Regions from separate parts of the Paenibacillus sp. ALE2 genome, predicted to be linked through region 4. Evidence: a T-box and tRNA genes for the amino acid it is inferred to sense, from the RefSeq annotation. Region 4 holds a T-box; the other regions hold tRNA genes.
The links. A T-box is a leader RNA that pairs with one kind of tRNA and senses whether it is charged. The one in region 4 lies ahead of argS (arginine--tRNA ligase), so its partner is inferred to be a tRNA-Arg.
Positions count from the first base shown of each region.

Region 1: it has a tRNA-Arg gene. The T-box ahead of argS (arginine--tRNA ligase) is inferred to sense a tRNA for this amino acid. The anticodon was not compared.
Region 2: it has a tRNA-Arg gene. The T-box ahead of argS (arginine--tRNA ligase) is inferred to sense a tRNA for this amino acid. The anticodon was not compared.
Region 3: it has a tRNA-Arg gene. The T-box ahead of argS (arginine--tRNA ligase) is inferred to sense a tRNA for this amino acid. The anticodon was not compared.

Region 1 covers NZ_CM134213.1:1,372,065-1,379,375, reverse strand. Annotated here, with positions in the region: gene ACXHJ1_RS05850 (gluconeogenesis factor YvcK family protein) at 1-614, shown strand, start outside; gene whiA (DNA-binding protein WhiA) at 620-1,564, shown strand; gene ACXHJ1_RS05840 (HPr family phosphocarrier protein) at 1,700-1,969, shown strand; gene ACXHJ1_RS05835 (SIMPL domain-containing protein) at 2,244-2,999, shown strand; gene ACXHJ1_RS05830 (PdaC/SigV domain-containing protein) at 3,237-4,346, shown strand; gene clpP (ATP-dependent Clp endopeptidase proteolytic subunit ClpP) at 4,461-5,057, opposite strand; tRNA gene ACXHJ1_RS05820 (tRNA-Arg) at 5,268-5,339, opposite strand; gene ACXHJ1_RS05815 (sugar-binding transcriptional regulator) at 5,600-6,637, shown strand; gene gap (type I glyceraldehyde-3-phosphate dehydrogenase) at 6,730-7,311, shown strand, end outside.
Region 2 covers NZ_CM134213.1:2,962,463-2,969,773, reverse strand. Annotated here, with positions in the region: gene clpX (ATP-dependent protease ATP-binding subunit ClpX) at 1-684, opposite strand, end outside; gene clpP (ATP-dependent Clp endopeptidase proteolytic subunit ClpP) at 697-1,287, opposite strand; gene tig (trigger factor) at 1,696-3,009, opposite strand; gene ACXHJ1_RS12965 (hypothetical protein) at 3,153-4,085, opposite strand; tRNA gene ACXHJ1_RS12960 (tRNA-Arg) at 4,323-4,396, shown strand; gene ACXHJ1_RS12955 (exodeoxyribonuclease III) at 4,611-5,375, shown strand; gene ACXHJ1_RS12950 (cellobiose phosphorylase) at 5,449-7,311, opposite strand, start outside.
Region 3 covers NZ_CM134213.1:2,903,679-2,910,989, forward strand. Annotated here, with positions in the region: gene asnB (asparagine synthase (glutamine-hydrolyzing)) at 1-1,079, opposite strand, end outside; gene ACXHJ1_RS12725 (hypothetical protein) at 1,243-1,602, shown strand; gene ACXHJ1_RS12730 (DUF4870 domain-containing protein) at 1,912-2,205, opposite strand; tRNA gene ACXHJ1_RS12735 (tRNA-Arg) at 2,381-2,454, shown strand; gene ACXHJ1_RS12740 (6-phospho-beta-glucosidase) at 2,668-4,011, opposite strand; gene ACXHJ1_RS12745 (LacI family DNA-binding transcriptional regulator) at 4,199-5,167, shown strand; gene ACXHJ1_RS12750 (arginase family protein) at 5,542-6,453, opposite strand; gene ACXHJ1_RS12755 (winged helix-turn-helix transcriptional regulator) at 6,558-6,899, shown strand.
Region 4 covers NZ_CM134213.1:5,060,460-5,067,770, forward strand. Annotated here, with positions in the region: gene ACXHJ1_RS21610 (ABC transporter ATP-binding protein) at 1-568, shown strand, start outside; gene ACXHJ1_RS21615 (S-layer homology domain-containing protein) at 681-1,649, opposite strand; gene argS (arginine--tRNA ligase) at 1,926-3,650, opposite strand; T-box leader at 3,710-3,968, opposite strand; gene ACXHJ1_RS21625 (four-helix bundle copper-binding protein) at 4,046-4,375, opposite strand; gene ACXHJ1_RS21630 (MogA/MoaB family molybdenum cofactor biosynthesis protein) at 4,640-5,155, shown strand; gene ACXHJ1_RS21635 (nicotinate phosphoribosyltransferase) at 5,220-6,683, opposite strand; gene ACXHJ1_RS21640 (cysteine hydrolase family protein) at 6,810-7,311, opposite strand, start outside.

The sequences.
Region 1 (7,311 bases), 2.1 Mb from region 4:
TCCGGGGGCGTGTACTGCCAGCGGCTGAAGAAGGTGTTGTGCTCAGCGCCGAGATGGAGGATGGCACGGTGATCACCGGGGAGTCCAAAATCCCAGAAGCAGGCGGACGCATCAAACGTGTTTTTCTTGAACCGACTCACGTGGAGCCGTTGCCTGAGGCTGTGGAAGCCATTAATGAAGCCGATGCGATTCTGATTGGTCCCGGCAGTCTATATACCAGCATTTTACCGAATCTGCTTGTGCCAAAGCTTGCTGAGGCTGTGGTGAAATCAGATGCGATCAAAATATTTGTCTGCAACGTGATGACCCAGCCAGGGGAAACCGACGGCTATACAGTGGGAGATCACCTGCAAGCGATCTATGAGCATGTTGGGCATCACCTCTTTGACTATGTCATTGTGAATAACGGGGAAATACCACCCCAAGTACAGGAGATGTATGCCGAGCAGGGAGCTAAGCCTGTTCAGGTAGACATGGGCGAGCTGGCTGATCGAGGATATAAAGTAGTGGCAGATACGTTAGTTCTGTTCCGTACGTATTTACGGCATGATGCCGACAAACTGAGCCAGCATATTTACCAATTGGTACAAAACTGGATGTTAAGAAGGAGGTGAGTCCCTTGTCCTTTGCGGCACAAACGAAAAAAGAGCTTACGATGATTGAAAGCCAGCCCTGCTGTGAAAAAGCGGAACTGTCTGCGCTCATACGTATGCTCGGATCCGTACAACTGTCGAATAAAAGGGTGATATTGGACGTGTCCACAGAAAATGCCGCGATTGCAAGGCGGATTTACTCCTTGATCAAAAAGCATTTTCAACTTCACATCGAACTGCTTGTACGGAAAAAAATGCGCTTGAAAAAAAATAATGTGTATATTGTCCGTATCCCCAATGGTGTACAAGAGCTGCTAAAGGAGCTTTATATTGTCTCAGAAGGTTTCTTGTTCACTGACGGGATTAATCGTGATATCATTCGGAAAAACTGTTGTAAGCGGGCTTATTTGCGGGGTGCCTTTATGGCAGGTGGCTCTGTGAATAATCCAGAGGGGTCGTCTTACCATCTTGAGATTTCTTCGATGTATGAGGAGCATTGTCAGGCGTTAGTTGATCTCGCTAATGAGTTTCATCTCAACGCCCGCTGTATTGAGCGAAAAAAAGGCTTTATCCTTTACATCAAGGAAGGCGAGAAGATCATTGAGCTGCTCAGTATCATTGGGGCGCACCAAGCCTTGTTCAAGTTTGAGGATGTACGCATTATGCGCGATATGCGCAATTCCGTAAACCGTATTGTTAATTGCGAAACAGCGAATTTGAACAAGACGATCGGAGCCGCTGTCCGGCAAATTGAGAATATCAAGCTGCTGGAGAGGGAAGTTGGTTTGGAGACCTTGCCGGATAAGCTGCGTGAAGTGGCAGAAATTCGACTCGCTCATCCCGATTTGAATTTGAAAGAAGTCGGGGAAATGCTCAAAGGGGTCGTGAGTAAATCGGGTGTAAATCATCGACTTCGCAAAATTGATGAGATGGCTGACAAAATCAGGGGGGAAAACGGCCTGATTCCGTAAAAAAGGGTCTGTGGGGCTTTTAGCCCCGGTTTTTTTAGTTTTTTTTCTAGTGTCTGTCCCGGGTTAATGTTATAATGTGATAAATAAAATGGAGTAAATAGCGTCCAGATTTATTTGATGAGGGGGTAAGCTGACATGTCAAAACATCCAGTAGTCGTACGCTTGAAAACAGGACTGCACGCCAGACCTGCTGCGTTGTTCGTACAGGAAGCGAATAAATATTCATCTGAAATTTTTGTGGAAAAAGAAGACAAAAAGGTTAATGCCAAGAGCATCATGGGTATTATGAGCCTCGCCATCAGTACAGGTACTGAAATCAATATTAGTGCCGAAGGTGCGGACGCCGAACAGGCTGTAAACGCTTTAGTAAGTCTGGTTAGTAAGGTTGAGTTGGAAAATCAATAAACGAACATCTGCTGCTTTTTGGTATGATGTATGCTCTTAGCGAAAGCCCCCTTGGGGGCTTTTTTTGTATCCAGAAAAAAGTATTAACCCAGCCCCACCATTAAGTTATTATGTATATTTATTTGAATATAGCGACCGTGTTAAGTCCAAGCTACAAATAATTAAAACCCCTGTGGTATGCCTTGTTTCGGAAATTTATACCGCTTGCCTGCAACCTTTTCCCGTTTTTTCCGTCTGGAAGGTACAAACATTTTCAAGAAAGAGGTTGAGTACGATGAGAGTTTGGACAAAAACAGTAAGCACAGCAATTCTTGCAGGAGCATTATTAGCTGGAGGAGTAGCAGGAGGGCTGTGGACGGGAGCTGATCGCGCTTATGCTGCAACGGCGACGACGGCGAAGGGTGTAATTAATGTGAGTGGAAGTGGTGAAATAATGGCTAAGCCAGACATCGCTTATCTCTCTATTGGTGTGCAATCGGAAGGAAATACTGCTGCTGCTGCTCAAAAAGCTAATGCTGCGAAAATAAACAAGGTCACACAGCTGTTAAAAGAAAAATGGAGTATCAGTGCAGACGATATTCAGACAAGCCAGTTCTCTGTACAACCTAACTATACCTATAACGAGAAAGAAGGACAGAAGCTCAAAGGCTACATGGCCAACCATACACTTTCTGTGAAATATCGCAACTTGGACAAAATTGGTCAGCTGCTGGATGAGGCTACAAACTCCGGTGCAAACAACGTAGATAATATACAGTTTTCCGTAGAGAATCCTTCTTCTTATGAAGAAGCTGCTATTGCAAAAGCGTTGGATAACGCTCAATCCAAAGCCAGTGCCGTAGCAAAATCAGCTAAACGCGGCTTAGGGGCTCTGGTGAATGTGACAGTAGATGGCGGGGAAGCTCAGGTTTTCACACAACGTGAGAATGCCATGTCCAAAGCGCTCATGGATATGAGTGGCGGAACAGAGATACAGTCGGGCCAAGTAACGGTGAAAGTCCAAGTGTCTGCCCAATATGAGATGAACTAGTATAGACCATTAAACGGAGCCGCAAGCGCCTGCAACATTGCAGGGTGACTTGTTGGCTTCTTTTGTCTATTGAAACCGTTTTGTAATGAGTCTGTCATAGCTAATGGCTGTTAGGTGTACAGATTGAAATCAGGGAGTGTACAGATTGTAAACTACATACAATAGGGTATAGATATAATAAGAAAAGTGATCAAAACACATAGATAATACAGATTCACAATAGGAGGAATACTTACGATGAACAAGCATACGAAAAAATGGGGCTCAGCACTGCTGGCAGCGGGAATCTTAGCAGGGGTTGCGGTCGTTCCCGTTTCCTATATTGAGGCAGCTTCGACCAAACAGCAGCAAGCGACAACACAGCAACCCGGGATCGCCATCCAATGGAATGGTAAAACGTTGGCCGCTAAAGGTGTACAAGTGAACGGGAATACAATGATTCCAGTGGCAGCACTGCGTGATAGTTTGGGAATTCCGGTGAGCTATGACACCAAGGAAGGGACATATACAGTGGGGAGCGGGTACAACAAGCTCTATATCGTGGTCTCCTCCTCGGATGCCTATGCCAATGTGAACGGGATCAACACGCGCAGCATGGATGCCAAAATGATCGCCGGGAAGCTATATATTCCTATGAGTCTGCTGAAAGACTATCTGGGTATCGATGCGCAGTGGAATGCAACTCAGAAAACAGTAACATTGAGTAAAAGCCAGCTAAATCCGATCACAATTGCATCTCAGACGCTTCCAGCTTCGAGTAATGCAAAGGTATCCTATAAGATTAAGTATCCGCAAATCAGCGGCAGCCAGCTGAATCCTGAGGCTCAACAGGCCATTAATAATGTGCTTAAAAAGCATGCAGAGACAGTATTGGCAGCAGGCAAAAAGATGGTGGCAGAGGGAGAGGTTACAGCAGAAAGACCGTATGATTTCGAAAATGATTTTGCAATTGCCTATAATAAGGACGGTATTCTAAGTGTGATTATGCAGGACTACTCGTATACAGGTGGCGCACACGGTATGACGGCACGTAAAGGATATACGTTCTCGCTTGCTGATGGTAAGCAGTTGCAATTGTCTGACGTATTGAAGGCAAATCCTAACTATAAAAAGTTCCTGAATGCTGATTTGAAGAAAAAAATTGATGCGCTCCAGGCTGGCGAAGGTTTTGAGAAATTTAAAGAGTTGGCCGCAGATCAGAATTTTTATGTGACCAACAGTGGAGTAACCATCGTGTTTGATTTGTATGATTATGCGCCATACGCTTATGGAATTCCGGAGTTTACTTACTCGTTCGCTCAACTGCTGCCTCAGGGCGGTAAGCCTTTTGCGGGACAAAATCAATAATCTAGATTAGGTATATATTGAAAATTAATAGTAAATAAAAAAGACTGCCTACCGGATACGAAAATCCGAGGCAGCCTTTTTATTTACCAGCTATTCAGAAGAAAACCACTTTTCTTATACACCTTCTGGAGAGGAGCTAGTTAACACTTTATCAATAATACCGTATTCCTTGGCATCATCAGCGGACATGAAATAGTCGCGGTCTGTGTCTTTTTCGATGCGTTCCAGTGGTTGACCTGTGCGATCTGCGAGAATGCGGTTCAATTTGTCACGCATTTTCAGAATGCGACGGGCACGAATTTCGATATCCGTTGCCTGTCCTTGTGCACCGCCTAGTGGCTGGTGAATCATAATTTCACTGTTTGGCAAGGCAAAACGTTTACCTTTGGCACCTGCATTCAGCAAGAAAGCACCCATGGAAGCAGCCATACCTACACAAATGGTAGATACGTCAGGTTTAATGTATTGCATCGTATCGAAAATGGCCATACCAGCTGTGATGGAACCGCCAGGGCTGTTAATATACAAGTGAATGTCTTTTTCAGGATCTTCAGCAGCCAAAAACAGCATTTGGGCAATAATTGAGTTGGCTACAACGTCATTGACGTCCGAGCCCAACAAAATAATGCGATCCTTCAACAGTCTGGAATAAATGTCATAGGCGCGTTCGCCGCGGTTACTTTGTTCTACTACCATAGGAACATAGCTCACGTCAAAAAACCTCCCTTAAATCGTTAGTGGATTTGGTGGATATGCCGAATACACATCCCTATTTATAAACTGTTACCGTATTAACCACATGATAAACAATTTCAAACAAAAAGTCAAAGAAAGTCAAACTATTGATTAAAAAAAAGAACGCTTAGCGCTCTTTTTGGTTAAAAACATCATATGGAACATATAGCCAATCATATAAAACGACGCGCCCGCGAGGAATCGAACCTCGATCTCAGGCTCCGGAGGCCTACGTCATATCCGTTGGACCACGGGCGCAAAAATGAATCATTACAAGCAACCAACTAATTAATTGGAAACAAAGATGATTATATGATATACGGCATTGAATTGCAAGCTTTTATTACGTGCGCATATTCACATAAAAAGTTGAGAAATATAGGTTCAGATAGACTTGCATGTGAAGCAAATATTGGGTAAGATATACGTGGGACTTAAAAAGTTATCCCGGGACATTTTAAGACCAGTTAGAGATATAGCATAGAGACAGAACTTAGAAGTGTGCGGGAGTGGAAAGCATGCGAAAGATATTAGAAATACAGAAGCAGCTTCTGCCCGACCTCATGGATGTTTTGAAAAAAAGGTACACGATCCTGCATCAGATTATGCTGTCCGAAGTTATCGGACGCAGAACACTGGCAGCTTCACTGGATATGACCGAGCGCGTACTGCGCGCTGAGACTGATCTCCTTAAAGCGCAAGGGCTAATTGAGATTGAGAGTGTGGGCATGAAGGTGAGCAAAGCAGGACTGGATCTGCTGGAACAGCTGGAGCCGATTGCGAACAACTTGTTCGGCCTGTCCCAATTGGAGGATCAGATTCGTCAAGCCTACGGTTTGAGGAAGGTGGTTGTCGTTCCAGGGGATTCGGATGCTTCACCGTTAGCGAAGCAGGAACTGGGCCGTGCTGGCGCAAAGGCGCTGCTGAGTGTTATGGATGACGAGGACGTGGTCGCTGTAACAGGTGGCACGACGATTGCAGATGTGGCGGAACAACTGGCATTACCTGCTAACGGCCCGCTTAAGGGCGGATGGTTTGTACCGGCACGCGGGGGTTTGGGAGAGAGCATGGAAATGCAGGCAAATACAATTGCCTCCACGATGGCTCGCAAGGTCGGCGCTCAATACCGTCTGCTCCATGTACCGGATTTGCTCAGCAATCATGCTTACAACTCCTTGCTTGAGGATACGAATATTCAGGATATATTAAGCCTGATTCGAGAGAGTCGTATTATCATTCACGGGATAGGCAACGCCATAGCAATGGCCCACAGACGCAAGCTTGACCCTGAAACCTTTGCCCAGATCAGCAATGAGGGTGCGGTCGCCGAATCGTTTGGTTATTATTTTAACGAAGACGGCGTCGTTGTTCACAGAATGCTGACGCTTGGACTCCGTTTGGAGGACATCAGGCGTACGGAGACGGTGTTAGGTGTGGCTGGAGGCAAGAGCAAGGCTGCTGCTATTCATGCAGTATTGCGTTTCGGACAGGAAGACATTCTTGTCACCGACGAAGGCGCTGCTGCCGAGATTGTAAGCCGTTATTTAAGAGATTGATAAGGTTTTTTAATTGTGTTGTCTTGACGGGCTTTCGGGTCTGTCTTGAATATATAAAACTAAACTAAACGAACTTTGGGAGGAACTCACTCATGACAGTTAAAGTTGGTATTAACGGTTTCGGACGTATTGGACGCCTTGCTTTCCGCCGTATTCAAGACGTAGAAGGTATTGAAGTAGTAGCAATTAACGACTTGACAGATTCCAAAATGCTGGCACATCTGTTGAAATATGATACAACACAAGGTACTTTCCAAGGACAAGTAGAAGTACATGACGGTTTCTTTAAAGTAAACGGTAAAGAAGTTAAAGTTTTGGCTAACCGTAACCCTGAAGAATTGCCTTGGGGAGACCTGGGCGTAGACATCGTTCTGGAATGCACAGGTTTCTTCACAACTAAAGAAGCTGCTGAGAAACATTTGAAAGGCGGCGCTAAAAAAGTTGTTATCTCCGCTCCAGCTACTGGCGACATGAAAACTGTCGTTTACAACGTAAACCATGAAATTCTGGACGGAACTGAAACTGTAATTTCCGGTGCTTCTTGCACAACTAACTGCTTGGCTCCTATGGCTAAAACACTGCAAGACAAATTTGGTATCGTTGAAGGCTTGATGACTACAATTCACGCTTACACTGGCGACCAAAACACTTTGGATGCTCCACATGCTAAAGGT
Region 2 (7,311 bases), 2.1 Mb from region 4:
TGGATGCTTACGACCACCTTGCGGAGGTACAGAAGCAACTGTGCCTTCCAAAATTTTAAGCAACGCTTGCTGTACACCTTCACCCGATACGTCACGCGTAATGGACGGGTTTTCGGATTTGCGGGCTACTTTATCAATTTCGTCAATATAGATAATGCCGCGCTCGGCTTTTTCTACATCATAATCGGCAGCTTGAATCAGTTTCAGCAAAATGTTTTCAACGTCTTCACCCACATAACCAGCTTCCGTAAGGGAAGTGGCATCTGCGATTGCAAATGGGACGTTCAAAATTTTAGCCATGGTTTGCGCAAGTAACGTTTTACCCGAACCTGTAGGTCCAAGCATCAGAATGTTACTTTTTTGCAATTCCACATCATCAATTTTGTTTTGTGTATTAATACGTTTGTAGTGATTATATACCGCAACAGACAATGATTTTTTCGCTTGATCCTGACCAATAACATATTGGTCCAGAATTTCACGGATTTGCATTGGTTTTGGAATGTCTTTTAGATCTACTTCTTCTTCATGACCCAATTCTTCCTCCACAATTTCCGTGCACAACTCGATGCATTCGTCACATATATATACGCCCGGTCCGGCAACAAGCTTGCGAACCTGATCCTGAGATTTACCGCAGAAAGAACATTTTAATTGTCCTTTTTCATCATTAAATTTAAACATAGAGCCACCCCTTTACAGATTAATCGGTTTAGACAGCACCTGGTCAATGATACCGTATGCTTTCGCCTCTTCCGCTTCCATGAAGAAATCCCGGTCAGTATCACGTTCGATTTTTTCGAGGGGCTGACCTGTACGCTCCACATAGATTTGATTCAGCTTGGCACGTGTTTTGATAATCCAGTCCGCATGAATCAGCATGTCGGAGGCTTGCCCCTGAATGCCGCCGAGCGGCTGGTGAATCATAACTTCACTATTGGTAAGTGCATATCTCTTGCCTGGTGCACCAGCTGTGAGCAATAAAGAGCCCATACTAGCAGCCATACCTACACAAATCGTCGATACATCCGGCTTAATGAATTGCATTGTATCATATATACCCATGCCTGCAGTAACAGAACCGCCTGGCGAGTTAATGTACAAATTAATGTCCTTCTCCGGGTCTTCCGCAGAAAGGAACAATAGCTGTGCAATGACGAGATTGGCGACATCGTCATCAATCGGGCCACTTAGGAAAATGATGCGATCCTTAAGCAACCGCGAGTAAATATCGTAAGATCGTTCTCCTCGATTCGTTTGTTCCACAACCATAGGGACGAGACTCATCACGACCAACCTCTTTTCTTTATTAAAATGAACACCTGTATTCATCCGCTTCCTTAAGTCCCATTAAAACGGAAGCGGCAATCATGAAACGTGAACACCTTACAAAATATTTTAACATGTTCAGAGTCTCGTGTCATATTTGCCTGTGCTCATATATAAAATGCAGGCTATTTACAGACGTCCTGCCGAGACCTTCTCATATTTAACCATGTTTCGTATGTATGTGCAAATGTACGGTAGTGACTTATGTAAAACAGAAAACACCATTCACAGCGTTTCCATAAACGACTAAAATTTGGATTGTCTAAGGTAAAAATAAGGCACGTAACTTTCACTACGTGCCTTATCCTTATCTAATTACTACGTTGCAGCCTGTTACAGCATACACCGTATATTTTATCGTTTAAATTACTCAGCAGCTGCAGCTGGCGCTTCAACTTTTTTGCTGTTTTCAACCAGCAAAGCGATTGTTTTGCGCAGTGAGATCTCTTCTTTCAAGTTAGCGAACGAGCCGTTACTTTCCAGAATGCTGCGGATCTCTTCTACAGAACGTTTGTAAGCATCAGCCATGTTTTGCAGCTCTTCATTAATTTCCGCTTCGGAAACTTCGATGTTTTCTGCTTTAGCCACTTGCTCCAGCACGAGGTTGTTGCGTACGCGCTTCTCAGCATCAGCTTTCATTTGCTCTTCCAGGTCTTCTTTGCTTTGACCGGAGAAGCCGAGGAACATTTCAAGATTCATGCCTTGGCTGCGCAGACGGTTGTCGAAATCGCGAACCATGTTTTGCACTTCACTCTTAACCATTGCCTCAGGAATGTCGATTGTTGCATTTTCAGCAACTTTCTCCACTACAGCGCCCTCACGAGCTGCTTTAGCTTCGTTTTCTTTGCGTTCCAGCAATTGCTTTTTCAAGTCTTCCTTGAATTCAGCAAGTGTGTCAAATTCACTTACATCTTTAGCAAATTCATCGTCCAATTCAGGAAGAACTTTGCGTTTCAGTTCATGAACTTTCACTTTAAATACAGCTTGTTTACCAGCGAGGTCAGCAGAATGGTAGTTCTCAGGGAACGTTACTTCAACGTCCTTGGAATCACCAGTGTGCAAACCAATCACTTGATCTTCAAAGCCTGGGATGAAGGTATTGGAACCCAGTTCCAGAGAATACTTCTCAGCTTGTCCACCTTCGAACTGTACACCGTCTACGGAACCGTCGAAGTCAATGATAGCTGTATCGCCGGATTGAGCAGCATCTTCATCAACGACAACCAATTCAGCATGACGTTGTTGCAGGCGCTCCAGCTCTTGAGCCAATTCTTCGTCGCTTACTTCGATTTTGCTTACAGGCACTTCTACGCCTTTGTAATCGCCCAAAGTTACTTCAGGTTTAACAGTAACTTTTGCTTTGAATTTGAAAGTTTCGCCTTTAGCAAATTGATCAATTTCAACATCTGGGCTATCTACTGGGAAGATGTCTGTTTGCTCTACAGCTTGGCTGTATGCTTCTGGCAACAGGAAGTCAATTGCATCCTGGTACAGACTTTCAATGCCATAACGTTTTTCAAAGATAGGACGTGGCACTTTACCTTTACGGAATCCTGGTACGCTTACTTGTTTAACCACTTTATTAAAAGCTTTGTCGAGTGCAGCGGCTACACGATCCGCGTCTACCTCAACTTCAAGAACCCCAAGGTTCTTCTCTATTTTCTCCCAAGTTGCTTTCATTTTATGCTTTCCCCTCCAACAAAATCTTCACTTAGTTTTCATTACAATCAACGCACACAAAATAACCACTATAGTATATCTAACATTACTGTCTTTTTCAAGAGCAGCCCTTGAATGCTTTAACAGGTAAACGTTTCCGGTCATTAAGGAGTGTTCATTCCCGCCGCTACGAATAATCGCATCGACCGATATGCTTGCTCAAAACGGAAGCGCAGTGCATCTGTAATGCCATATATAGCGCGGGTTTCTTCTTCATTGTTGTTCCCGTTCAAACTTTCCGAAACGGTCTGATGGAGTGCTGCTGCCCAAATATCCGGCATTCCGTCCTCCTCTATCAACATTGATCTATAATCTTTAGTACCGTACACGGCCATCACAAACTGTGACCACAGCTCCTGTGCAAAATAGAATAGTGTGGGCTCATGCACTTCAGTCTGGTCGGCTACCCGTTCCAAAATACGCATAATCGCCTCTGGAAACTCATCAGGCTGTAACGGAACCGTTTCAATATCGATTTCCGTCTGTTCATCACCCCGTCTGATTTCTATCGTTCCTTCCATTCCGCGGCGTCTCAATGTCTGTAGAACACGGAATTGGAGAAGAGGATGGATTTCCCGTTCAGTAATCCAGCGAAGCAAAGCATCGTCGATCTCCGGCAGTTCCAAGTAGGATAGCTGTTCCAAAGCTAGAATCGTCTGTTCGGATAACGGTTGATCCATAGCCATCTGCAAAAGCTTGTTACCGTAGCCTGCATCCTGTTCCTGCTTAAAACGTGCATGACGGCGAGCCAACTCAACTTCACTGACTTCGTCTTCTTCCACACTGTCCGTTACCGCTCCGCTGTCAGCATACTGTGGAAATGCAGCTTCCAACCATTGTGATAGAGCGTTCCATTCATCGTATTGTTTCTGCTCCTGTCCCTGACACTGCATCAAAAAGCGCAGCATCGCCATCGCCTCTCCGTAACGTTCGTTTTCAAGCATCACCGTAAGTTGAATTTGATAGTAGTCCAGTGTCTTCGGAAACAATACGATATTATTTTCTTTTGTCGTCACCTTGGAGTCCTTTATTTTCAAGGCACCCCCTCTCCTCCGCAAGCTAAGTATTTGTAGATTATATGAGAAACAGCAGCCGAAGTTCAACCACTCGTCTTCAACATATTCACCTGTATTCTAACATACCCTTTTATAAGGCAAAAAAAACGATGTGTAGTCTGAATTTATGTGGTGTAGAGCCCGAATAAGCGATATATGTAAAATAAGACTTGAATCTTTTTCATCCATATGATATATTAATATTCGCTTGAATTTTATGTCCCAGTAGCTCAGCTGGATAGAGCAACGGCCTTCTAAGCCGTCGGTCGGGGGTTCGAATCCCTCCTGGGACGTATAGCCGAAGCTTCCTATTTAGGAAGCTTTTTTTATTTTCCAGCGAAATAGGACCCACCGTGAACGTTGGAGCCCAGCATCGTATTACAACCTATTAATGTAGAAAAGGCTGTTTCCGTAGCGCTGTTCGAGCGCTTGTCTGGGACAGCCTTTTAATCGAGGATATACCCATTACACCGCTTGACTGCGTGGAGTAGTAAGGAGTTTAATCAAATGAAATTAATATCTTGGAATGTAAATGGCTTAAGAGCCTGTGTAACCAAAGGATTCTATACTTATCTAAAAGAAACGAATGCCGATATTTTTTGCGTACAGGAAACGAAGCTTCAAGAAGGACAAATCCTCATGGAGAACATGGAGGAATACATGCAATACTGGAATTATGCTGAGAAAAAAGGGTATTCTGGCACAGCTATTTTCACCAAAATCAAGCCGCTCTCTGTGCATTATGGACTCGAAGAAAATGAAGAACCGGAGGGTCGAACCCTTACGCTGGAATTTGAAAAATTTTATCTTGTCAATGTGTACACACCGAATACCAAACGGGATTTATCCCGATTGCCATACAGGCTCGAATGGGAAGACCGTTTTCGCAACTATCTGCAACAACTAGACACTCTGAAGCCTGTCATCATTTGCGGAGACTTGAACGTGGCTCATCAGGAGATCGATCTCAAAAATGCCAAAGCCAACTACGGAAATGCTGGCTTCACGCCCGAGGAACGAGACCGCATGTCACAGCTGCTCAACGCTGGATTTATAGACACCTTCAGATATTTTTATCCTGATCGAACGGATGTTTATTCCTGGTGGTCCTATATGCCAAAGGTGAGAGAACGGAATATCGGCTGGCGGATTGATTACTTCCTCGTCTCGGAGCGGCTTCGTCCGCTTTTAATAGATGCGAGTATTGATTGCCATATTACAGGCAGTGACCACTGCCCTGTTATATTGGATTTGCAAGATATTTCCGCATAATTCGCACTAATACAAGAGTCTAAAGTTTTAAAAGCCGTCATGCTCCGTTTGGCAGCATGACGGCTTAAATGAATTAAAGCGATCTCTCCAGATGCACCTCGATACGAGAAACCAGCCGGTCTCTCACATCCTGCGCCTCTTTTGGGTCTAATACAGCCTGGTTTATTGTCTTCTGTTCCTCATTGCTATAATGCAGTATATACTGTTTCACTATGCAGTCCGGCGCGTAAGTATCCATGCGACTTGTATTATAATACGTCACCTGGCAGCTTCCGAGAAAGCAGAAGGTTAACTCACCTGTAGCTGTGAACAGCCAGCCTGGCAACTTGGGCTCCAGCTTCAAGGTAAGCCCCCTAGAATCATAGCCAAATGGCTGCCCGCCTGTCATCATCCATAGCCACATATGAATAAATTCTGCCGTTGATCCACTCAGCCTCGCAATATATCCCGTTCCATGCAAACTTGCATCAGGATTAGCACTGCTAGCAATAAAGGAACTGTTTTCCAGCGTACTTCTTCCATAGATCGCAGCGTCCATAAAAGGGGGTAGCGCTTTTTGGATGTCTGCAAAAAATTCAGTGTATAGACCCACCTTTAAACACTCAAGTAAATATTTATATTCCATATGCATAAATATCGATTCATTTTCCAGCCACCCTGGCGTGAAAGCTCTGGAACGACCAAGTTCAAACGGCTGTCCCGCCAGACTCTCATTCACCTTATACATACCCAGCTTTTTGTCGTAAAGCTCGCTCTGTCTGATAAGTCGATACAGCTTGCGCCCATTTATAATGTCGCCAGTTACTTTCATAGCCCGGGTTGGCCCTTCTAGGAAGAACGGTATATCCTTGCGTTTAAAGGAATGTATATTTACAAACACCCCCCCGTTCTCATCCTCCTGTACCTCGAATTCTTTGGCTTCATAATAAAAGAAGGTTGGGTATATCCCCTTTCCTATACGCAGAGCCTTATCCATCCCCTCTTGAATCTTACGTTCAGCCCGCTGCAAAAACACCAGCACATCATCAAAGGATAATGCTGCTTCGGTCCCTTCAAATCCAAAACGAACCGTTTCGCGATATGCTTCTCTAGCATCCGAAATCCGTGACCAGAAGCCATGATCGGCACTACCATTCCCAGGCTCCGCATCATTAAAATCGTGGTAGTACTCTTCAACTGCGAGCCCTAATTCTTGGATCAACCTGGCGACCTCTAGCGGTAGTCTCAGCACAAAGTCTGCCGAAAGCTTCATCTGTGCATGTATTAAAAATCTTACGAGTCGCTGTAACTCGCATAGCTCACTAAAGCCCGAAGCAAACAGCCCCGGAAGTCCGTTCATGGAATCATTCCATCCTGGTTTCCCCGCCTCCATCTCAATTCCCAAGCCTTCTGGATCTAATGTAGACAGCTTGATGGCAGCCAAGGACAGCAGCTTCTCGTACAAATTGGACTTGTAAATCTCTCCGTTGCCTCGTCCGGTTCGAACCCAGTGAACATCACGACTCCGCATGTGAAGTTGAGCTTTCTTCTCCTTGCTTTCTACAACCGCTCCGTACTGACGAATACGTCCATCCTTCATCTGCACGTATTTGTTTTGACGCGGCTGTACCCATGCCGGACTGTCGTAATACATGTACTCTCTTGTCGAGAGCAGGAGTTCTTCTTGTTTGTCTGGAAAGATACTTAAATAGCTTTCGATTAGATCCATATTATAAGTCCAATGGTCGATCCAGAAGCCTTCACCAAAATCAGCCTCATAGCATTGCTCGGAATGCTTGAGGGCTTCGGTCACAAATGTCTCTACCGTTTGCTTTAGTCCAATATTGTCATGAATGATGTGCTGAATCAGCTCGCCCGGGGTAAATGATGATTGAAAAAAAGTACACAAAGACGAATGGGCCGCCACTTCCACCTGTTCCAGCAACGGTTCGAGCTC
Region 3 (7,311 bases), 2.2 Mb from region 4:
GACGAATCCACGTCCGCCATGCCGGGTAAATCCCGCGTTAGCGTGGAGTTGCTCAGAGCGGCTACAACTTCTGGTGTATCGAATTCAATCCAGTGATGATTTGTCCCTAATTCATCGACCATCCGCTGTATCCAGGGAGCATCGGCTCCGGGCTGGAACGCATGGGCTTTAAAATGCTTGTCGTTGTCCACATAATCGACCGAATACGTATGAACTTGTCCCTGCCCGGTACGTTTGTAATAATCAACTGCTAATGCGGACAGAGCACTTGAATCCAGCCCGCCAGACAATAAGGTACATACCGGTACATCCGAAATAAGCTGCCGTTCCACGGTATCCATTAACAGTTCTCGTACCTTGAGTGCCGTTTCTTCGGTGTTATCCTCATGCGCAATGCTTTCCAGCTTCCAATAGGCTTGAATGCGTACGCCGTCGCGACTGTAGGTGAGGGTATGCCCGGGACGCAGCTCCTTCATCGACGAATAGACGCCGTGTCCGGGGGTGCGTGCAGGCCCAATGATAAAAATTTCTGCCAATCCCTCGGCGTCTACTGCCGCCTCTACCGCTGGATGCTGGAGTAGGGCTTTGGGTTCGGAGCCAAATACAAATACATCTTCAGTTTGGCTATAAAATAGCGGCTTCACTCCCAGTCGATCTCGTGCCAGAAATACCTGCTCCCGCTCACTATCCCAGACCGCAAACGCAAAAATGCCGTTCAACCGATCTACACAATCCGGGCCCCATTCGATATAAGATTCGAGCAGTACCTCTGTGTCACATTGTGTACGGAAAAAATGCCCACGTTGTTGCAGCTCTTTTTTCAGCTCAGGCGCGTTATATATTTCCCCGTTATATACAATCGTATAAGTGATATCCTCAAGCTGCCGGATCATGGGCTGAGCGCCGTTTTCCGGGTCCATTACGCTTAGTCTTCGGTGTCCGAAGGCACACGGATTGGATATCCAGGTACCCGCAGCATCCGGTCCGCGATCGGAGAGCGTTTGCGTCATATTTAGCAGCAGCTCAGATTGATGCATTAAATCTCCGTTCCACTGTATGAAACCTGTAATTCCGCACATGTCTATTCATCCTCTCTTTGTCGTGTTCATCCAGTGTTGGAATGAATCAAAAACTAAATCCCCAGTTCATCAGTATATATGCCGAAAAGAAGCATAAAATGTCTGTCCGTTCCGAAAACTACAGATGGGGCAACCCGCCTACACGTGAGGAAGGAGGGAGACAATGTACTACATCAAGGATGCCAAAATACGCCGCTTCACTGAACTTGACGGAGTGCGCTGTGCTGAGGTAGAAGTGCGTCCCGGTGCCGCAGATGACCCGGAGCTGCTGGTTTATATCACAGCTACGAATCAGAAGGATGGTCAGCCTGATTATGACATGGTACGGATCATCCGCAATGATGCCGATCTGGAGCTGGATTGGTATGACAATAATCTGCATTCGGCATTTGAAGAAGTGACCGACAAGGCTTTTACGGACTCTACGCACATTACCGCTGGTGAGGAACGGGAAAAGTTCAAAAGGGAATTGCTCTCCTATGGGCAGCTTAGTACAGAGTTTGCCAAGGAGTTCGGGGCATGAGGATATGGTGTGCTATACCTCGGCTTTTGTTAATTTGGACACCGGCGCCATCGCCAGATCAGCGTGAAAGGAGGGGGAAATCATAGACGGCAAATCGAAGTATAAGAAAAACAAAGGCAGCAGTTATATTCATAACAATGAGTTCGCGGAAGAAGTGATGGAGAAAAATGTAAGACATGAGGTGCGAAGAAGTCCTAGACGCTTCGGTAATAAATAAACAGTCATAAACTGAGAAACGCTCATTTATAAATGACCCTGAAGAAGCCTCTGTATTCGTCAAAATTGCGAATGCGAGAGGCTTCTTTTGAATTAGGCCGCTTCACGCAGCGTCATGATCCCTTTGTAGATGTTATAGACAAAAACGCCGAGATAGACCACTACGAATAGCATTACAAACCCGATAACCGAGCCTGCATGATTGGCAGTGATAATAAAATAAACTAGCGGAATCGCCGCAATAATGGGGAAAATGTGCGATAAAATGGCTTTTTTCGCGTGTCCCTGAACATATTCGTCCCGGACTGCAATCCACACAATGACCGGCACCAGAAAAGGTGCGAAAAAAATGCTAAAATAACAAAGTGAAGACAAAAGGCCTCTCACGGATTAACCCCTCCTTTTTGGCATCGTTCTTTGTACATAATACCCCGTTAGCGTCCAAATGATTCCTTTTGCAGCCTGCTTTCCTGTATAATGAAAAAATGCTTTTGACAGTTGCCCAAAATGTGATATAATCATTAATGCACTGAATACATAAGGTTTTATGGATTATCATTTTGTCCCAGTAGCTCAGCTGGATAGAGCAACGGCCTTCTAAGCCGTCGGTCGGGGGTTCGAATCCCTCCTGGGACGTATAGCAAAAACTTCCTAATTCAATATTGGGAAGTTTTTTTTGTGTTCCAGTGGGATGAGAACCCCTTGGGGGGACGTCGGAGCTAAGCATCGTTAGCATAAACTTCGCAGTCTCGACCGTAGGGAGAGTATCCCTCCTGGGACGTAGCAAAAACTTCCTAATTCAATATTAGGAAGTTTTTTTGTGTTCCGGCAGTATCATTGATTCTGGCTTTATACTGTCGCCTTCTCTTTATGAGCAAAAAATTGCGGCAGATGCTCTTTGTGTGCTTCCAGCAATTCATCCAGCACAGTTTGGGCGATATCGCCGCTTGGAACGAGCGGATTCAAGGTGAAGGCTTGCAGTGCTGTCGCATAGTCACCAGTGACCGCCGCTTCAATGGTCAGCTCTTCCATCGCCTTCATGACTTGCAGCAGTCCCCGTTGTGCTGGAGGGAATTTGCCAAAGTTGACAGGCTCCGCACCATGCGCGCGAATAACACTAGTTACTTCGATGGCGCTATCATAAGGGACATCATCAATCGCACCGTTGTTACGCGTACTAACTACCATCAATGTGCCTTTGTTGTTATAAATAGAGTTGATGATTTCACAGGCAGCATCGCTGTAATGCGCACCGCCGCGTTTGGATAATTCCTCTGGTTTGTAATCCAGATTCGGATCTTTGTACAATTCAAACAGACTTTCTTCCAGACGTTTGACGACTTGGCCCCGAGTTCCTTCGTTTTTGGCCTCCTCTAATTCTTCCTTGAGCATGTTATCGGTCATATAGTAATACCGATGGTAAGGACAAGGTAGCATTTTCAATTGACGAACCTGATCATACAGGAAGCGCATGTTCTTAATATTTTCAACGACCTTCTCCGGTTTTGCGCCAGGAGCATACAGTCCTTCGATAACTTGTTCTGTTAATTCTTCTCCAGTTTTATCATAAACTTTGTGCCAATGAAGGTGGTTAATTCCTGCAAATTTAAAGAACAGCTCTTCTTCCGGTTTGTCCAGCACAGCCGATGCACTCTTGATCGCGCCGATTGGAACATTACATAATCCGATGACTTTATCCCACTGACCATAACGAAGCACAGCTTCGGTGACCATGCCCGCAGGGTTGGTGAAGTTAATCAACCATGCATTCGGACACAGTTCTTTCATATCTTCTACGATACTGAGGATAACGGGTATGGTACGAAAAGCTTTGAACATCCCACCAGCCCCATTGGTTTCCTGACCGATCATACCGTGTTTTAACGGAATACTTTCATCTTTAATCCGGGCTTCCAATAAGCCTACCCGAAATTGGGTCGTTACAAAATCGGCATCCTTCAAGGCTTCCCGACGATCCAGTGTCAAATGTACTTCACAATCAATGCCGGCGGCTTTCACCATCCGTTGGGCCATGGCCCCTACGTTCTCCAGTTTCTCGCGTCCTGCTTCAATATCTACCAGCCATAATTCCCGGATGGGAAGCTCTGCATAACGTTTGATAAAACCTTCTACTAATTCTGGTGTATAGCTGGAGCCTCCGCCAATAGTTGCGATCTTTATGCCTTTTTTCATGGTTAGTGCCTCCTGAGTATGTTTTTTAAAACCTCTTTCTTAAGCTCAAATTCACTGTAATCCCTGTAATGCATTACAGGTCAAGCGCTTTTAAAAAACTTATTTGGGGAAGGTGACAATTATAGGGCGGGGCCACGAAACATGCTAAACACGAACATGCTAAAATAGAAAGAACGAGGTGAGAAATGTGGCAAATATTCATGAAATTGCAAAGCTGGCGGGTGTATCCTCGGCAACGGTGTCCCGTGTCATTAATAACCATCCGTACGTAAGTGAACCGACAAGGCAGCGTGTACAGGAGGTCATAGACCGACTGGATTATGTACCTAATTTGAATGCGGTTTCATTAAAAAAGGGCATGACCAAGCTCATAGGAATTATTTCAATTTCTTTTAATGATTCATTGGGTTCATTTGTGCGTGGATTTACAACCTATGCCCAGGAGCATGGTTTTAATATGTCACTATTTATTACGAATGGAGAGAAGGAGCGGGAGCTTGAAGCACTGGAAATGTTGCGGAGAAAGCAACTGGACGCCTTGGTCTGTATGATTCGCGTCAATGAGTGGAGTGTGATTGAGCACTACACCAAATATGGTCCAATTGTGACATGGCAGCGTGTAAACATTGAGGCAATCCCGTCTGTATTTATGGACCAGTATCAGGGGTACATGCTTGCGCTGGAGCATCTGTATGCCAGAGGCTATCGCAGCATTGTGAATGTATATGGGAATATGAGGGGGCTGAATACAAAAGAGCGCATCCGGGCTTATCATGATTTTTGCAAAAAATATGATTTGAACGCTGATGCTTTCTCGCATTTTTATGGCTTAAATTCAATAGAAGCGGGTGAACAAATTGCTCACTGGTGGGGCGAACAATCCAACAAGCCGGATGCCTTCGCTTGTTCTACCGATTATTTGGCTGCAGGACTTTTGACCGAAGCACGTAGGCTCGGTGTTTCGGTCCCGAGTAATGTTGCAGTGGTGGGCTTTGATAACACCGAAATTTCGCATTTGCTTGATTTAACCACCATTCATTACCCGATTGACAAGCAAGCGGAAAATGCATTCATTATGATTCGAAATGCCCTAGAGGGGCTACATGAAGAATTACATCCCTTGGAATTCAAATTAGTAGAGCGAGCGACTACTTGATCTCCTGAGTATTCCTTTTTATCCGGTGCTGAGCTATTCAAGTCACATAATTGAGGTGTTATTTTATGCAATATAGGTTAACTGATACTCACTTTGGCACGCTCTATCATATTTCGGTACCAGAAGATTTCGAATCTTTTGATCATAATAAAGCACTAACTCCGGGTGAGGGAGGCGACTTCTTTTTTGAAGAGTTCCTTAATCCAGTACTAAAATTAATAAATGAAAATAAAAAGTAAAAAATAAAAAAGGACTCCATAACAGCATAAATCCCCAGAAGTCCTTTCTTTACACAATACTCTAATTCAAACGAATTTCTAATAATTCCATTTCGAAAATTAAGTCAAAAAAACATGTATAGATCGTAAGTAGAATTAATGATTCAAAATAGGTATTTCCCCAAGCAGATTCTTTAAGTTAATGGAATCCCACGGCATATGTTCGGTTATACCTAACCCAACTACATCGGTTTCTTCAGATAGTTCTTTAATCAGATGAAGTAGTTGAGGTATTTGCATTGTTCCCGCAGGAGAAAGATTATAGGGAGCTTCAGGGTTGGCGAATAATAAAGAACGAAATGCTTTTGGATCAAGTACATCTAAATCAAGGTGAATCGCCAGGTGCTTGATGCCGCTTTCTTTAATCCACTCTTTTATTGATTCGGTACTGGTCGTTAACTCTTGGGTCCCAGCAGTTCGAATCCCTAATCTTTGAATTACTTCAGTATCTGTTTCTGTAGTGGTAACACCTAACCTTTGAAATGTCTCTGAAAATGCTTTTGTTTCTTCTTCTGTAGGAGCTGCTAATCCAGCGATAAAGACATTTTCAGGCTTAAGAGGAACTTTCACATGTTTTGCAAACTCCTCATCTCCTTCTCCCAACAGATTCCCAAGTGGTAATGTATGTCCGTTATCATAGCCCACATATCTAACTAAATCACTGTGAGCATCGATCCAAATTAGCCCTAATTCTCCGCCGTATCGTTCGTTCAAATAGGCAAACGGGGCTTGCTCGACTAAACAGTCACCACCAAACATTACTATGCGATCTGGCTTATGAGCGTCAATGATATGTTGAGCAGCCTCTAATTGTTCAAGTAGCTGTTTTCTCCCATACATACCGTTCTCGTTATCAAGCGGAGTTCCATCATAAGCTTGAACTGGAACATGAATAAGGGGTTGATCATTGTCTGGGGCTAGCCAAGCCAGCAGTTCAGCTCCAAAAGAGTAGTTAGGATTGTTTCCTCCTTGCCATTGCGGCATTAACAGGCGTATTGTTTTAGTCATATTTTCTCTCCTTTACTTCAAATTACGGTTAGTATAAACTGAACGCAAATAAAAACGTAGTACGCACTAATTTGATAGGTACTACCCGAAAGGATAGTGTGAATATGAGTATGGCTGAATTTAAAGGTAAAGTTAAAAATATTGAAGATACACCTTTTGGTTATACAGTGTCAGTCATTGGTGGTAAATGGAAAATGGTTATTATTTATCTTCTGGCTGAAAACCAAGTGGTTCGCTTTAATGATCTGAAAAGACAAATCGGAGCTATTACATACAAAACATTGAGTTCACAGCTAAAGGAATTGGAAGCGGATGGATTGGTGAACCGGAAAGAGTATCCTCAAGTTCCGCCTAAAGTCGAGTACAGTCTCACAGAAAAAGCGGAAACACTATTGCCTGTTTTGGAAGGGTTATGTGAGTGGGGAACCAAAAACCAATATAATTAAATATCGTTTTCTAATTGTTCTCGAATGCTATACGAATATTAGAAAAGACGATTGACATATATTTATAGTTAATCAGGTATTCAACGAGCTCAAGTGCACTGGGGATAGGAACGCTTAAAAATCAGTATCATTTGGGGGATGTGATATTTTGACTATGGCAATTATTTTATTTGTAGCGAATATTCTACTTATTCTTGTTTCAATCGTTGGTATTGTTCTGTTCATGGGGATATTGTACAGGGGGTACATTTTGCTAGGATTACTTATTGCTGAGAAAAAGAACACAAGAAATCAAGCTGTAAAAGATTAATTTTATGACAACACAGAGCCTCATTTCTACTTTATTAGTGGAAATGAGGCTCTTGCGTAAACAATAAAAGTGACATAATGGGGTGAAGGAAGGGACATAGCA
Region 4 (7,311 bases):
TATTGTGCTTCAAGACCCATATTTGTTCACAGGTACGGTAGCCTCTAATGTCAGTCTCGGAGATAGTAGAATTACGAGAGAGCAGGTGAATAAAGCGCTGCATGACGTTGGAGCCGACAAACTGCTAGCCCATTTGCCCCAAGGATTTGATGAGCCTGTTATTGAAAAAGGCAGCACCTTATCCGCCGGGCAACGTCAGCTTATTTCTTTCGCTCGCGCGTTAGCCTTTGATCCGGCCATTTTAATTCTGGATGAAGCTACCGCCAATATTGATACCGAAACGGAAGCGCTCATCCAATCTGCTCTTGAAGTGCTCAAAAAGGGACGTACGACCTTTATCATTGCCCACCGTTTGTCCACCATTCGTAGTGCAGACCAAATTTTGGTGCTGCATCGGGGTGAAATTGTTGAACGGGGTAGCCATGACGAGCTTATGGCCCAGGGTGGACGTTACTTCCAAATGTATCAGCTTCAGTCAGGAACGGTTGCAGCAGAATCTGCATCTTCCTCAGCTACACCTTCTGCGCAAAATGACTTGCTTACAGGTAAAGTCGCATTTAAAGCTTAAATAATACTAGAGCCTGGGGCTAACAATTAATATTTAGCATGAAAAAGCCAGCGGTCTCCATTCATATTGGGGACTCGCTGGCTTTATTTTATATATGACATATCTTGTCGTTTTATTTAGCTACAGACGTGCCTGTACCTGTGGGAGGAAGCACTGTTCCATCGACTGCTTTGAGCGTAACCTTATACTTACTGTCTACCAATGTACTGGTATGGGTATCCGTAATGACTTGAATGTTCATTTCACCCGGTTTTGGACTCGTCAGCTTGTAGTAAATGACTGCATTCGTTTCATCTACGTAGTCGATGTGATCCACTTCAATGCCATAACCCGGATTAGGTGCCTGCAGACGAGTGATGGTCACTTTGTTCTGCTGGTCATTCGCCTTCTCTATGCTCATACTAATATTGGTTTGTTGAGCCGGGTCTACAGGCTCAGCTGGATTTTCCGGAGTGGCTTGCACCGGTTTATGATTTTGTACAAACTCGGATGCATGATAGACCATTTCAGCTGCCTCCATCCGCGTTACTTTACGATCCGGGTTAAAGTTACTCTTTTCATCCAATGTTGCAATTTTGGTCAACAAAAGAAATTGAACTGCTTCGTTCGACTCTTGGTCTAATTTTTTGCCATCTGCTATGTTAATAAGCATACGGACCGTTGGATATTCCCCCGTTGCACTCACTGCTTTATACAGAATATTCGCGAATTGCTCCCTAGTCATGCGGGTACTTGGATCAATATCCGGTGACAGAGGGATTTGGTGCTGGACTGCAATCCGATAGGAATCGGCATACCATGCGGAAGTCGGAATGTTTGCAAAGGAGCCCGTTGTAAAATCAGGCATAACCTGAAGATCCATCGCCCGAACAACCAAGTGTACTCCTTGTGCATACGTGAGCGTTTGATCCGGTGCAAACTTATCCTTGGTTATCCCTTGAATAATTCCTTTGTTCTGAAGTGAACTTACGATCTTCTCCTGCTCAGCTCCCTTTATATCACGAAAGGCAGAAGCCGACGTAGCCACAGCCAATGAACAGACGACAAGCAGCGCAGCTGCCACGCTTTTATTTTTGATCATGAGATACACCTCCATGTTTACTTTGCTTCTATACTTACGGACGCAATAAAACCATCAAATGTTTCAAATATGCACAAATTGGTTGCAAAACATTGGAATACCCTGCGATTAGTGTAACCCGTCTTGCTCTTTTCTGCTCACCATCTCCATGCAAACCCAAAAGTGTCTATGATAGTTTTCCTTTTGCAGCGCCTTTTAGAGAAAAGAGCTAATTCGCAGTAATTTTAGCTAGCAAAAGCAGCAGTGCACCTAACAAAAATACCCACTTGTGGTAGCTTACATCCGGTTAGGGGCTTTCAGTCCAAGAAGTCGCAGTGTACTTGCCAGCATATCTGCAGTCTGTTCCGCCAACTGAATGCGCCACTGTCCACCATCGACAATCCTTTCCTTAGCATAAAAACGGTTGAACGCCTGTGCTGTATCCAATGCAAATCTAGCAATAACCGAAGGTTCCAGTTGCTGAGCAGCACGTATCAGCTGCCCGTGATAGCGATCCAACTGCTTAAGCAAGGCCCAGCCTGCGTCACCCAGCATTTCATCCGAAACGATATTCCATTCAGGAGAATGCCCTTCTTGACCAAGGACGTTGTCACTGGAATTAGAATCAACCTCAGCGCGAGCGCGAGCTTTCTCCAGAAGGCTGCGTATACGCGCATGGGTATACTGCACATAAGGGCCAGTCTCACCTTCGAAGGTCAATGCCTCCTCCAACGAAAAATCCACTTCATTCAGACGGTTATTTTTTAAATCGCCAAAAATAATCGCTCCGATGCCGACATCTTCTGCTATTGCCTCTTGTTCCAGCAAATTGGGATTCTTCTCCGTAATAATGGCTTGAGCACGCGCTACAGCTTCATCCAGCACTTCCTCCAGTCTCACCACCTTGCCGCGTCTTGTGGACATTTTTTTGCCTGCAAACCGCATTAAACCAAACGGTACATGCTCACATTGCTCTGCCCATGCCTCCCCTGCATGCTTGAGCACCGCAAATACCTGTTGGAAATGTAACTTCTGTTCCCCGCCAACGACATACAGCAGCCGATCAGCCTTCATCACTTCATGACGATAAATCGCTGTTGCCAGGTCACGGGTGGGATAAATGGTGGTCCCATCCTTTTTCAAAATAAGACATGGTGGCAGCTGCTCGTCTTCCAGACGAACCACAAGTGCCCCATCACTTTCCTCCAGCAGTCCTTTTGCTCTTAATTGGGCAACAACTGCCTGCATCTTATCATTGTAAAAGCTTTCCCCCAACACATGGTCAAACGAAATGTTAAGACGTTGGTACATACGATCAAATTCACCCAGACTGACTTCAACAAAAAACTCCCATAGTTGTTGAGCCTCAGTATCCCCGTGCTCCAAACGTCGGAACCACTCGCGGCCTTCATCCTCCAAAGACGGGTCATGCTCAGCCTCCTGATGAAAACGGACATATAACTTCAATGATTCCCCGATCGGATCCTGTTGTAGCTGCTCTTCATTGCCCCATCTTTTATAGGCCGCAATTTGCTTGCCAAATTGTGTCCCCCAATCCCCTAGATGATTCACACTAATCGGTACATATCCGGTTTCACTAAGTATGCGATACAAGGCGGCACCGATAACAGTAGAACGAAGATGACCGATACCAAATGGTTTGGCAATATTGGGCGAGGACATATCAATTACTACTCGCTGTCCATGCCCAATATTGGGCTTGAGAAACTCAGTCTTGCTCAATTCAGCTAGCATAGGTGGAATATGAACAGATCGATCCAATGTAATATTTACATAGGCACCCGATGCTGTAGCGGTTAGACCCGCTTCATGGCTTACTAGCTCTGCCAATTCCATTGCAATATGCTGTGGAGACTTTCGAAATTTCTTAGCCAGCACAAAACAGGGAAACGCCACATCTCCCCATTCAGGCTGCGGAGGCACCTCGAATAAAGATAAAACTTCTTTCTCCTCCAAGCCCGTATGAGCTAAAATAGCTTGGGTAGCAATCATCAACAACATGTTCCTCTCTCCTTCTTTTTATAGGATCTAACAAAAAAAGCCCTCGTCTCTTGATATAATCAAGAGACGAGAACTTCGATATCCCCGCGGTACCACTCTTCGTAAATCGGTTGTGTAGATAAAGCTAGCTTACACAAATCGCGATTTCACTCCATTGACAAATAACGGTGTCAGCCGGGTTGATCTACTAGAAGTTCTTATCGTTGGATCAACCGTCTCCCGGGTGCGCTTCACATCGGATTTCATACCGGCTTCCACCTCTTCCGGCTCGCTGTAATGATACGGTTCCGTTGCTACTCTCCCGTTCCTTGACGTTAATTCCCACCATTATACAAACCTATTTAGTAGAAAGCAACCTTTTATTCCCTCTTCAGGGACTAGTTCTGTATATGTAATTACACTGCCACCAATTGGCGACAAGCCTCAACACAATGACGGCAGGCCTCTGCACAATGTTTGCAATGATTATGGGAATGCTTGCTGCATTCAGCAGCACATACCTCACAGGCTTTGGCGCATAGCTCACAGATTTCCTCGGCAAAATCCGTTCCGCGCTGCAACATTTGAGCAGCAAACCCACATATCTCTGCGCATTCCCTACTCACTCGAATACATTCACGCAGCATAGCTAAATCATATTCCTTCAAACTTGCTACATAGCATACATTGCAAGCGTTCATACATTCCAGGCAAGCATCCACGCATTTTTGGTATGAATGATTCATAATACAATTACCTCCCAGTTGTTGATCCTGCTGTACTATTACCCGCTGAGCCTTGAAATTAATCAATTGATGTTCGCGCTTTCAACAAAATAAACCCAGAAAATCCCGACTTATGTAAGGAAGTGTACTATATTCCAAGGTGCAAGCGCAAGGATATTAATCACATAACTTTTTATCCCTCGTTTCTGACTTGCATCCAGTCGGTCATTCCTCTATTGTAAAAAAAGAATATGCTTAACCATGAATCAAGGAGTGAAGATTGTAATGAACATAACATCTGTAGAGGAGCACCGACGGGAGTCTCCGCAGCAGGTTAACTGCATGGTCGTGACCGTCTCTGATACACGAACCATGGAAACCGATACTGGGGGACGACTGCTCAAGGAACTACTAGAAACGAATGGGTATAAGGTTGTTCGATATGTTATCGTCAAAGACGACTATGAGGGTATCCGGCAGTTGGTAACCGAAGCTGCAGCACATAAGGACGTCGAGGCTGTACTTTTAACAGGTGGTACTGGCATTTCTCCGCGTGATACTACATATGAAGCCATCTCCTCTTTACTGGATAAGGAACTACCTGGCTTTGGTGAAATCTTCCGTTACTTAAGCTTTGCTGAGGACATTGGATCAGCAGCTATATTAAGCCGGGCTGTAGCGGGTACTGTGGGCCAGACAGCTGTGTTTTCTATGCCTGGCTCCCGCGGAGCCGTTCGTTTGGCAATGGAACGCATTATTGTCCCTGAACTGCGACATGTGATGAGAGAAATTTATAAATAAGCTCCTATTCCACACATGCGCCGACACAAAAAGGCACCCCATATGAATGAGGTGCCTTTTCACATTATTCTTTTTCTTCAACTTCGGGCTGCATGTAGCTATCAATCAGCCTTTGCTTCAGCTCCCATACCTTCTCGCTAAGATTTACGCGATAAATTTCAGGATTCAGCTTCCGCAAATATTCTGGCCAAAACAGTTTCAACTGTGAAGCATGATAGGCACGAATTTCATCCAGTTCGGGAAGCTCGTATACCTTCTGTCCATTTATAAAAATAGGTTCAAGCATCGGTACAGCTTCGTAATTTTCAACATACTTCTTCATATATGGATGCAAAGGGTTAAACAGCTTCAGGCGCTTACCATTGCGCGGACGTTCTTCATCCGGGAAAGAAATGTAATCAGCTACAGCTCTCCCTTTCTTCTTATCCACAATGCGGTATACATCCTTTTTGCCTGGTGTAGATACTTTTTCCGGGTTACCCGAGATCTTAATCGTCGGCAGCATTTCACCGTCTACTTCCCGCTCAACCAGCTTGTACACTCCGCCTAATGAAGGTTGATCTGAAGCCGTAATCAGCTGTGTTCCTACACCCCATACATCAATACGTGCACCTTGGGCTTTTAGATTGAAAATCGTATTTTCATCCAAATCGTTGGAAGCAACAATTTGTACGTAATCCAAACCTTCGGCATCCAGCATTTCCCGGGCCTGAATAGATAGATAAGCCAAATCACCGCTATCCAAACGGATGGCATTCATACGCTTGCCTTGACTCTCCAGCATCTTTGCTGTCCGAATCGCATGAGGAACACCGCTCTCCAGCGTGTCAAAGGTATCTACCAGCAATGTAACCTGATCTGGCAAAACCTTCGCGTACACGTCGAACGCCTCTTGCTCCGTCATAAAGGTTTGTACCCATGAATGGGCATGTGTTCCTTTTGTCGGAATCCCAAAATGTTCGCCTGCCAGCATATTAGAAGTCGCATCGAAACCTGCAACATAAGCTGCACGCGCTCCCCAAATCGCTGCATCTGCCTCCTGCGCACGCCGTGTACCAAATTCGAGCAGTGTATCGTCACTGGCCACCTGCTTGATACGCGATGCTTTTGTCGCAATGAGTGTCTGGTAATTCATAAAATTCAACAACGCCGTCTCGACAAGCTGCGTTTCCATAATTGTTCCTTCAACACGGACCAGAGGCTCATTTGGAAAAACAAGCGCCCCTTCTTTCATCGAATGGACCGTTCCGCCAAACTTAAACTGGCGCAATGCCTCCATGAACATGGGATCGTACTTTTCCTCCTGCTCTGACAGATAGCGAATGTCCTCTTCTGTAAACCGCAAATTTGAGATGTAATTCACAATGCGTTCCAGACCAGCGAACACGGCATATCCATTACCGAAAGGGAGCTTACGAAAATACGCCTCGAACACAGCTTTACGTTGGTGACTTCCGTTCACCCAATGGGCGTACATCATATTAATCTGATATTTATCTGTATGTAATGCGAGGCTCGTTGACTTCATCGTATCATCCTCTCTGACTGTCCCTGGTCCCTGGCTTGGTGACGGCATACCGTCTTGTCTGCCCAGATTCAGCAATATCCGACTCCATTTTGTTATCGGACATTGGTGCACAATCATTCAGTTATTTTACTTCTTCTGGCGCAAAAGCGTATCTTCAGCCGACCACACCGTGGCTCCAAGACTTCCCTCAAAATGGCCCAAAGCCCAGTCATGTCCCGCCTGATTAAAGCTCGCCACAGCGTCCTTATATACGGTAATAGCAAAACCTTTGTTATAAGCATCTACAGCCGTATGCAGCACACAAATATCTGTACACACACCAATCAGATGTACTTCCAGAATCCCGCGTTCGCGCAACCTGAGTTCCAGATCTGTACCAGCAAAAGCACTGTATCGTGTTTTATCCAACCAGTAGATACGATCACTTTGTTGCTTATAAAGGCTATGGAGCTTCCCATACAATTGTCGTCCATCGGTTCCACGTATATTATGTGGAGGAAACAGCTTACTCTCCGGGTGATAAGGGTCATTCTCCTCATGTAAATCAACAGCCATGACAACAAAGTCCCCTTGCTCTACATAGGCCTGCGTGATGGCTGTGATCCGTTCATCCAGCTCAATCGCAGGT